Regions from separate parts of the Pseudomonas sp. JDS28PS106 genome, predicted to be linked through region 3. Evidence: predicted binding sites of a transcription regulator. Region 3 holds the regulator's gene; each other region holds the start of a gene.
The links. Region 3 encodes sigma-54, which starts transcription at its own class of promoters, with help from an activator protein. Its sites were predicted from a motif close to ANTGGCATNNANNTTGCTNT; they were not measured.
Positions count from the first base shown of each region.

Region 1: a site for sigma-54 is predicted at 1,198-1,217, ahead of glnA (glutamate--ammonia ligase). Genes of this name have one in related genera too.
Region 2: a site for sigma-54 is predicted at 1,635-1,654, ahead of TRP66_RS04470 (CmpA/NrtA family ABC transporter substrate-binding protein). Genes of this name have one in related genera too.

Region 1 is NZ_JBAJGT010000004.1:189,424-192,699, reverse strand. It holds gene thiI (tRNA uracil 4-sulfurtransferase ThiI) at 1-981, opposite strand, end outside; gene glnA (glutamate--ammonia ligase) at 1,318-2,724, shown strand; gene TRP66_RS08190 (chorismate mutase) at 2,969-3,276, shown strand, end outside.
Region 2 is NZ_JBAJGT010000002.1:266,620-269,895, forward strand. It holds gene rmf (ribosome modulation factor) at 150-365, shown strand; gene TRP66_RS04465 (quinone-dependent dihydroorotate dehydrogenase) at 502-1,527, opposite strand; gene TRP66_RS04470 (CmpA/NrtA family ABC transporter substrate-binding protein) at 1,693-2,901, shown strand; gene TRP66_RS04475 (ANTAR domain-containing response regulator) at 2,914-3,276, shown strand, end outside.
Region 3 is NZ_JBAJGT010000005.1:179,059-182,334, forward strand. It holds gene lptA (lipopolysaccharide transport periplasmic protein LptA) at 1-374, shown strand, start outside; gene lptB (LPS export ABC transporter ATP-binding protein) at 375-1,100, shown strand; gene TRP66_RS10155 (RNA polymerase factor sigma-54) at 1,269-2,765, shown strand; gene hpf (ribosome hibernation-promoting factor, HPF/YfiA family) at 2,839-3,147, shown strand; gene ptsN (PTS IIA-like nitrogen regulatory protein PtsN) at 3,161-3,276, shown strand, end outside.

The DNA.
Region 1 (3,276 bases), on a different contig from region 3:
GACGATGTCCTGTTTGTGGCTTGCGATCAAAGGTCGCAGGACCAGCTTGTCGGTGGCCGAGTCGATCAGCGACAGGTTCGGCAGCGTCTGGCTGGAAACCTGTGAAATCGCTTCGCCGGTGACCAGCACGTCCATTTCCAGACGTTCGGCGACAGCGGATGCAGCGCGTAACATCATACGCTTCAAAACTACACCCATATGACTGTTATCGACTTTTTCCAGGATTTCTCCGAGAACTTCCTCGAAAGGCACGCTGACGAACAGCACTCGATGAGAGCTGCCGTACTTCTTCCAGATGAAATGCGCGACTTCCATCACGCCTAGCTCATGGGCGCGGCCGCCCAGGTTGAAGAAGCAGAAGTGCGCCATCAGTCCGCGGCGCATGATCTGATAGGCCGCCACGGTGGAGTCGAAACCACCGGACATCAGGACCAGCGTCTGTTCCAGCGACCCCAGCGGGTAGCCGCCCAGGCCCTTGTGCTGATCGTGGATGACGAACAGGCGCTGATCGCGGATTTCCATGCGCACCACGATTTCCGGCTTGCGCAGCTCGATACCGGCGGCGCCGCACTGCTGACGCAACTGGCTGCCGACGTATTTTTCCACGTCCATCGAACTGAACGGATGGCGACCGGCGCGCTTGCAGCGGACCGAGAACATCTTGCCGGGCAGCAGGTCGCCGTAATGCGCCTTGCAGCGGGCAACGATGTCGTCCATGTCGCCCAAGGGGTATTCGGCCACCTGCAGGAAGTTGGCGATGCCCGGCATGCAGCTCAGGCGCTCGGTGATGCCGTGCAGGATCTTCGGATCGGTCGACTGCGTTTCGACTTCCAGATTGTCCCAGACGCCACCCACGACGATATCCGCGTCCAGTTCACGCAGAACGGTACGGATGTTCTTGCCCAGTTGCCGGATGAATTTCTTGCGGACCGGTGGGCTTTTGATGGTGATTTCTGGGAAAACCTTGACGATTAGCTTCATGGAAACGGTGCGTTGAATGCCGGCCGGAAAAGAGGGGGCGCGGATTATAGCGGAAATTGCTCAAGGTTTAACCAGTTATCGTACGGCCGGTCATCGATGCACCATAATGAGTCACTGGTGTGAATCAAGGCGCCATTAAGGTGCGCACTTATTGTCGAATGCAGCCCACTGCCCCCGTAAATGCTTGTCTTTGAGGCATCGCGCCCATCTCGGGGCACTGGCATGCAAATTGCTCCCTTGTGAGGCAGGTAGCCTTGGCAGAGTATCTGCGCCGGCATCACCACATTTTCGAGAGTCGATCACTAGAATTCGGCTCTTAGCCACCCGGAGGACACTATGTCGAAGTCGGTTCAACTCATCAAAGATCATGACGTTAAATGGATTGATCTGCGCTTCACGGACACCAAAGGTACTCAGCACCACGTGACCATGCCAGCACGCGATGCGCTGGAAGACGACTTCTTCGAAGTTGGCAAAATGTTCGACGGTTCCTCCATCTCCGGCTGGAAAGGCATCGAAGCTTCCGACATGATCCTGCTGCCGGACGACGAAACCGCCGTGCTCGATCCGTTCACCGAAGAGCCGACCCTGATCCTGGTCTGCGACATCATCGAGCCTTCGACCATGCAGGGCTACGATCGCGACCCGCGCGCCATCGCCCACCGCGCCGAGGAATACCTGAAGTCGACCGGTATCGGTGACACCGTCTTCGCCGGTCCCGAGCCTGAGTTCTTCATCTTCGACGAAGTGAAGTTCAAGTCCGACATCTCCGGTTCCATGTTCAAGATCTTCTCCGAGCAAGGCTCGTGGATGTCCGACCAGGACGTGGAAGGCGGCAACAAGGGCCACCGTCCAGGCGTGAAAGGCGGCTACTTCCCGGTTCCGCCGTTCGACCATGACCACGAAATCCGCACCGCAATGTGCAACGCTCTGGAAGAAATGGGTCAGGTCGTCGAAGTTCACCACCACGAAGTGGCGACTGCCGGCCAGAACGAAATCGGCGTCAAGTTCAACACCCTGGTCAAGAAGGCTGACGAAGTTCAGACCCTCAAGTACTGCGTACACAACGTTGCCGACGCTTACGGCCGCACCGCGACCTTCATGCCCAAGCCACTGTATGGCGATAACGGTTCGGGTATGCACGTCCACATGTCCATCGCCAAAGATGGCAAGAACACCTTCGCGGGCGAAGGCTATGCCGGCCTGTCCGACACCGCTCTGTACTTCATCGGCGGTATCATCAAGCACGGTAAGGCACTGAACGGCTTCACCAACCCGTCGACCAACTCCTACAAGCGTCTGGTCCCAGGTTTCGAAGCTCCAGTGATGCTGGCCTACTCGGCTCGCAATCGCTCCGCGTCGATCCGTATTCCTTACGTCTCCAGCCCACGCGGCCGTCGTATCGAAGCACGCTTCCCGGATCCATCGGCCAACCCGTACCTGGCATTCGCCGCACTGCTGATGGCCGGCCTCGACGGCATCCAGAACAAGATCCACCCTGGCGATGCAGCCGACAAGAACCTGTACGACCTGCCGCCTGAAGAGGCGAAGGAAATCCCGCAGGTTTGCGGCAGCCTGAAAGAAGCTCTGGAAGAGCTGGACAAAGGCCGTGCGTTCCTGACCAAGGGCGGCGTATTCAGCGACGACTTCATCGATGCCTACATCGAGCTCAAGAGCGAAGAAGAAATCAAGGTACGTACCTTCGTACACCCACTGGAATACGAGCTGTACTACAGCTGCTGATCCAGTCGCGTCAGATCCATTGACGTCAGTGAGGCCTCCTTCGGGAGGCCTCTTTCGTTTGCGGGCAAAAAAAGATGGAGTACGGTAAATAATGACCGCCATCGCAAACCCTTAGAAGGCATCATGACGGCATCTCGCGATCCCGGCCAATCGGGCTGATTGCGATGAAACCGGATGATAGCCCCGGTGCCGCCTGACCTCAGAGGGCCGCGATAACTATTGATAGTTCGACCTGGAGACCTTCATGCGCTTGTCTTTGACCCATACGCTTCTCGCCCTGGCATGCCTGACAGGAAACATCGCTCACGCTAAGCCGAATCCGGCCCCGCTCGATCCTTTGCTGGAAGCCATCAGCGAACGTCTGGCGGTTGCCGACCAAGTGGCACTGAGCAAGTGGGACAGCGGTCAAGCGATCGAAGACATTCCGCGTGAACAGCAGGTCATTGCGAGCGCCAGAAATCGCTCGGCTGAATTTAAACTGGATGCGGACAGCGTTCAGCAACTGTTCCGCGCTCAGATCGAAGCCAACAAACGAGTCCAGAACGCTCTTCA
Region 2 (3,276 bases), on a different contig from region 3:
CTTTGGTTAGAACTCATCTCAGGTCGTTACTGCAACGGTAATGACATAGCGCCCGCGACGCCGGCAGCGGGCACCAACGGCAGATCAATCTGCCCGACCTCATCGCAGGTCTCAGGGATATAACAGTCAACAGACGAGGGCAATACCCTATGAGAAGACTCAAGCGTGATCCGTTGGAAAGAGCATTTTTGCGCGGATATCAGTACGGCGTTCATGGCAAGTCCCGTGAGCTTTGCCCATTTACTCTACCGTCGGTACGCCAGGCATGGATCAACGGCTGGCGAGAAGGACGCGGCGACAACTGGGACGGTATGACCGGCACTGCGGGAATCCACAGGCTCAACGAACTTCACGCGGTCGGATGAGGTAATTCCGACTAGTCCATCGAGACTTATTGACTGACCTTTTCACATTCGCACCAGAAACGCCCCACCCGGGCGTCGGGTTGATACCCCGGGGGGCTCTTCCAGAGCCCCCCTTCCCGGCCTTCAGCACCGCCTCTTATCCACGCGGCATCGCGGCGATCGCATCGACCGACTCACGGATCAGCGCCGGCCCCTTGTAGATGAACCCCGAGTAGATCTGCACCAGACTGGCCCCCGCCGCGATTTTCTCGGCGGCGTGACGGCCTTCGGTGATGCCGCCCGCGGCGATGATCGGCATACGCCCGGCCAGCTCACCGGCCAGTATCCGCACGGTATGAGTACTCTTTTCGCGCACTGGCGCGCCGGAAAGGCCACCGGCCTCATCGGCATGAGGAAGGCCGGCGACGCCTTCGCGGCTCAAGGTCGTATTGGTGGCGATCACCGCGTCCATACCCGATTCGAGCAGCGCGGCAGCTACCAGCACGGTTTCTTCATCGGTCATGTCCGGCGCAATCTTGATCGCCAGCGGCACGCGCTTGCCGTGTTGCAGGGTCAGATGTCGCTGGCGCTCGCCCAGTGCTTCGAGCAATTGCTTGAGCGAATCGCCGAACTGCAGGCTGCGCAAGCCAGGGGTGTTCGGCGAGCTGACGTTGACGGTGATGTAGCTGGCATGGGCGTAGACCTTGTCCAGGCAGATCAGGTAATCGTCGACGGCGCGCTCGACCGGGGTATCGAAGTTCTTGCCGATGTTGATGCCCAGCACGCCCTTGAACCGCGCGGCCGCCACGCGGCTCAGCAGATGATCGACGCCCAGGTTGTTGAAGCCCATGCGGTTGATGATCGCCTCGGCATTCGGCAGGCGGAAAATCCGTGGCTTGGGGTTGCCCGGCTGAGGCCGCGGCGTGACCGTGCCGATCTCCACGAAGCCGAAGCCCAGCTGCGCAAAACCGTCGATAGCGGCGCCGTTCTTGTCCAACCCCGCCGCCAGCCCGACCGGATTGGGAAACTCAAGGCCCATGACCGTGACCGGCAACTGCACCGGTGCCTTACACAGCAGACCATTGACACCCAGACGTCCGCCCGCGCCGATCAGGTCCAGCGACAGGTCGTGGGAGGTTTCCGGGGAGAGTTTGAACAGTAACTGGCGGGCCAGGTTATACATGGGCGGGCTGGGCTCGTGAGAAGCTGAATTCAGGGCCGCGATTATAGACGCGTGCGGGCCTTGCGCGCGAGACGCGCAATGCACTTGTCGCCAGGGCCCGGAAGATCAGTGGCATATGCCTTGCTTGATCGCGTTTTTATGGAAGTGATCGATGGTGCGGGCTTTATGAATACACCTACACACAATCCCCTGGCCTGGGTGGCCGGCAGCGACGCTCCGGAGCTGAGCAGCCTGGAATTGGGCTTCATGGCCCTGACCGACTGCGCGCCCTTGGTGGTCGCCGCGACCCAGGGATTCGCTCAGCCTTATGGCCTGACGCTCAATCTGCGGCGACAGGCATCCTGGTCGGGCTTGAGGGACAAGCTGGTCAACGGACAACTGCACGCGGCCCATAGCCTGTACGGCATGATCTACGCCGTGGAACTGGGAATCGGCGGCGGCCCCTCCACGGAAATGGCGATCCTCATGGGCCTCAATCAGAACGGCCAGTGCATCAACCTTTCCCGCCCGTTACAGGACGCAGGCGTGATCACTCCTGAGGCACTCGACCGTCGCGCGCACCAAAGCGGACCAAAACTGACCTTCGCCCAGACCTTCCCCACCGGCAACCATGCCATGTGGCTCTATTACTGGCTCGCCAGCCAGGGCATTCATCCCTTGCACGACGTAGACAGCGTCGTGGTGCCTCCGCCGCAAATGGTCGAGCACCTCGAGGCCGGGCGCATTGACGGCTTTTGCGTAGGCGAGCCCTGGGGCGCCAGCGCCGTCGCCCGGCAACAGGGTTTCACCATGGCCACCAGCCAGGCGATCTGGCCTGACCATCCCGGCAAGGTGCTGGGTTGCACGCGGGCGTTCGTCGAGCAGCACCCCAACACCGCCCGCGCGCTGACCATGGCGATTCTTGAAGCCAGTCGATTCATCGAACAGAGCCCGGAAAACCGCCGCTCCACGGCGCAACTGCTCAGCGGTGCGGAGTACCTGAATACGCCGCTCGACTGCATCGAGCCACGGCTGTTCGGCCATTACGAAGACGGCCTCGGCAACCGCTGGGAGGACAACCACGCTGTGCGCTTCCACGGCGCGGGCGAAGTGAATTTCCCCTGGCTGTCGGACGGCATGTGGTTCATGACCCAGTTCCGTCGCTGGGGCGTGCTGCGCGATGACCCGGATTACCTGGCGGTTGCCAGCCGCGTTCAGCAACTGGCGCTGTATCGCCAGGCAGCCGAAGCTCTGGACATCTGCTGCCCTTCGCAGCCGATGCGCAGCAGCCAGTTCATCGACGGCCGCATCTGGGACGGCAGCGATCCGCACGGGTACGCGCGCAGTTTCAAGCTGCACGCCATGGCCGATCAGTCATCCGCCATCAGCCGCTGAGGAGCCTGGACCATGCTGCGTATTCTGCTGATCAACGACACGGCGAAAAAAGTCGGGCGACTGAAAACCGCACTAACCGAGGCCGGTTTCGAGGTCATCGACGAATCGGGACTGATGATCGATCTACCCGCGCGGGTCCAGGCCGTGCGACCAGATGTCATCCTGATCGATACCGAGTCCCCCGGCCGGGACGTGATGGAGCAAGTGGTGCTGGTCAGCCGCGATCAGCCACGGCCGATCGTCATGTTTACTGACGAGCATGACCCGGCTGTGATGCGCCAGGCGATCAAGTCCGGCGTCAGCGCTTACATCGTCGAGGGCATTCATGCCCAGCGCCTGCAACCGATACTAGACGTCGCCATGGCCCGCTTCGAA
Region 3 (3,276 bases):
CCCAGGGTTCGATGAAGATCACCGGCAACACCGTGACCATCACCCGTAATGCCCAAGGTGAAGTCGATGTGTTCACCTCCGTGGGTAATCTGGCCTATTACGAGCAGAAACCGTCGGTGGACAAGCCGATCGTGCAGGCCTACGCCGTGACCATCCAGTACTACGCGGCCCAGGATCGTATCGTCCTGATCGACAAGGCCAAGGTGATCAACGACGGCAATACGTCCGAAGGCGAGAAAATCGTCTACGACACGGTTCGTCAGATCGTCAGCGCCGGCCGCGCCAGTGGCACCAAGGTGACTGCGCCGCGTCCGCGTATCGACATGGTCATCCAGCCTAAGAAAAAATCCGAACAACCGCAGAAGGCCCAGTAAATGGCGACGCTTAAAGCCCAGCATCTGGCCAAGAGCTACAAGAGCCGCCAGGTCGTGCGCGATGTGAGCCTGTCCATCGAAAGCGGTCAGATCGTCGGCCTGCTCGGCCCCAACGGCGCCGGCAAGACCACCTGCTTCTACATGATCGTCGGACTGGTGCAGGCGGATCAGGGCCGCGTCCTGATCGACGACCTGGACGTCAGTCATCAGCCCATGCACGGCCGCGCTCGCGCCGGCATTGGCTATCTGCCTCAGGAAGCCTCCATCTTCCGCAAGCTGTCGGTGGCGGACAACATCATGGCGATTCTCGAGACCCGCAAGGAGCTCGATACCGCCGCGCGCCGCAAGGAGCTGGAAAGCCTGTTGCAGGAATTCCACATCACGCACATCCGCGACAACCTCGGCATGAGCCTGTCCGGCGGCGAGCGTCGCCGGGTCGAGATCGCGCGGGCGCTGGCTACCGCACCAAAATTCATCCTGCTGGACGAACCGTTCGCGGGCGTCGATCCGATCTCGGTCGGCGACATCAAACAGATCATCCACCACCTCAAGGCCAAGGGGATCGGCGTGCTGATCACCGACCACAACGTCCGTGAAACCCTGGATATCTGCGAAACCGCCTACATCGTCAACGACGGACAGCTGATCGCCGAAGGCAATGCCGAAACCATTCTGGCCAACCAGCTGGTGAAAGAGGTTTACCTCGGCCACGAATTCCGTCTGTAACAGCTCTGGAGTGCCCTTCTCGCTTGAGGGGCTTGACAACTTTTTATTTGTCACGACGCTCTAGGCAAAGCTTTAGGTTTCAGGCATATAATTTGCTTGTGATGGCGCTTCGGCGCTCTGTAGTGGATGGCGCATGTGCGCCGGCGAATAAGGTGTTAAGCCCCTGCCATGAAACCATCGCTAGTCTTGAGAATGGGCCAGCAGCTGACGATGACGCCTCAGCTGCAACAGGCCATCCGCTTGCTCCAGCTGTCGACTCTGGATCTCCAGCAGGAAATCCAGGAGGCGCTGGAATCCAACCCTATGCTGGAACGCCAGGAAGAAGGCGACGATTTCGATACGTCCGATCCACTGGCCGACAATATCGAGCAGGCGCCCGCCGCGGAAATTCCCGAGCCGACCTTCCAGGAGTCCACGACGTCCACCGTGGACAACCTCGAAGACGGTGAATGGAGCGAGCGCATTCCCAACGAGCTGCCGGTCGATACCGCCTGGGAAGACGTCTACCAGACCAGCGCCAGCAGCCTGCCCGGCAACGATGATGACGAGTGGGATTTCACGACCCGCACCTCGGCGGGCGAAAGCCTGCAGAGCCATCTGCTGTGGCAGCTCAACGTCGCGCCCATGTCCGACAAGGACCGGCTGATCGCCGTCACGCTCATCGACTGCATCAATAACCAGGGCTATCTGGACGAAACACTGGATGAAATCGTCGAGTCGTTCGATCCGGAACTGGATGTCGAGCTCGATGAAGTCGAAGCCGTCCTGCATCGCATTCAGCAGTTCGAGCCGGCCGGCATTGGCGCGCGCAATCTGGGCGAGTGCCTGTTGCTGCAACTGCGTCAGCTCCCTGCCAAGACTCGCTGGCTGGCCGAAGCCCAGCGCCTGGTCACCGACTTCATCGATCTTCTGGGCAGTCGCGACTATTCACAGCTGATGCGGCGCATGAAGCTCAAGGAAGACGAGCTTCGCCAGGTCATCGAGCTGGTCCAGAGCCTCAACCCGCGGCCCGGCTCGCAGATCGAGTCGACCGAACCCGAGTACGTCATTCCTGACGTGATCGTGCGCAAGGACAACGAGCGCTGGCTGGTGGAGCTCAATCAGGAGTCGGTGCCCCGGCTGCGAGTCAATCCTCAGTACGCAGGCTTCGTCCGTCGTGCCGACACCAGCGCCGACAACACTTTCATGCGCAATCAGTTGCAGGAGGCTCGCTGGTTCATCAAGAGCCTGCAAAGCCGCAACGAAACTCTCATGAAAGTCGCGACCCAGATCGTCGAGCACCAGCGCGGCTTCCTGGAGTACGGCGATGAAGCCATGAAACCGCTGGTTCTGCATGACATCGCCGAAGCGGTAGGCATGCACGAGTCGACGATTTCGCGCGTCACCACCCAGAAATTCATGCACACGCCCCGGGGCATTTACGAGCTGAAATACTTCTTCTCCAGCCACGTAAGCACTTCCGAGGGAGGCGAATGCTCATCCACGGCGATCCGCGCGATCATCAAGAAACTGGTTGCCGCTGAAAATCAGAAAAAGCCGTTGAGTGATAGCAAGATCGCTGGTTTACTGGAGGCACAAGGCATTCAAGTAGCCCGCCGCACAGTCGCCAAATACCGCGAATCCCTCGGGATCGCACCGTCCAGCGAGCGAAAGCGACTGATGTGATGCAGGCCGCGCCACAGCGTTCCAGCGGCGGGTTCTTCCCGCCTCTATATGCACTGGCAAAGGAGAAAGCTGTATGCAAGTCAACATCAGTGGACACCAACTGGAAGTGACCCAGCCTCTGCGAGAGTACATGGAGCTCAAGCTCCGCAAGCTCGAAGGACATTTCGACAAGATTACCAACGTTCAGGTCATCATGACGGTCGAGAAGCTGAAGCAGAAGGTGGAAGCCACCCTGCACATCCCAGGTGGAGAAGTCGTTGCCAATGCCGAGCACGACGACATGTATGCAGCCATCGACCTGCTGACAGACAAGCTGGACAGACAATTGCTCAAGCATAAGGAAAAGCAGCAGAACATCCTCAAAGGTGCGACCGCTCGCTGACACTACTATTCACATGATCCGACTTGAAAACATACTGACCCCCGGCCGTTCCCTGGTGAACGTGCCGGGAGGCAGCAAAAAGCGTGTCCTCGAAACCATTGCCAACCTGATCGGGCGCGAAGTGCCGGA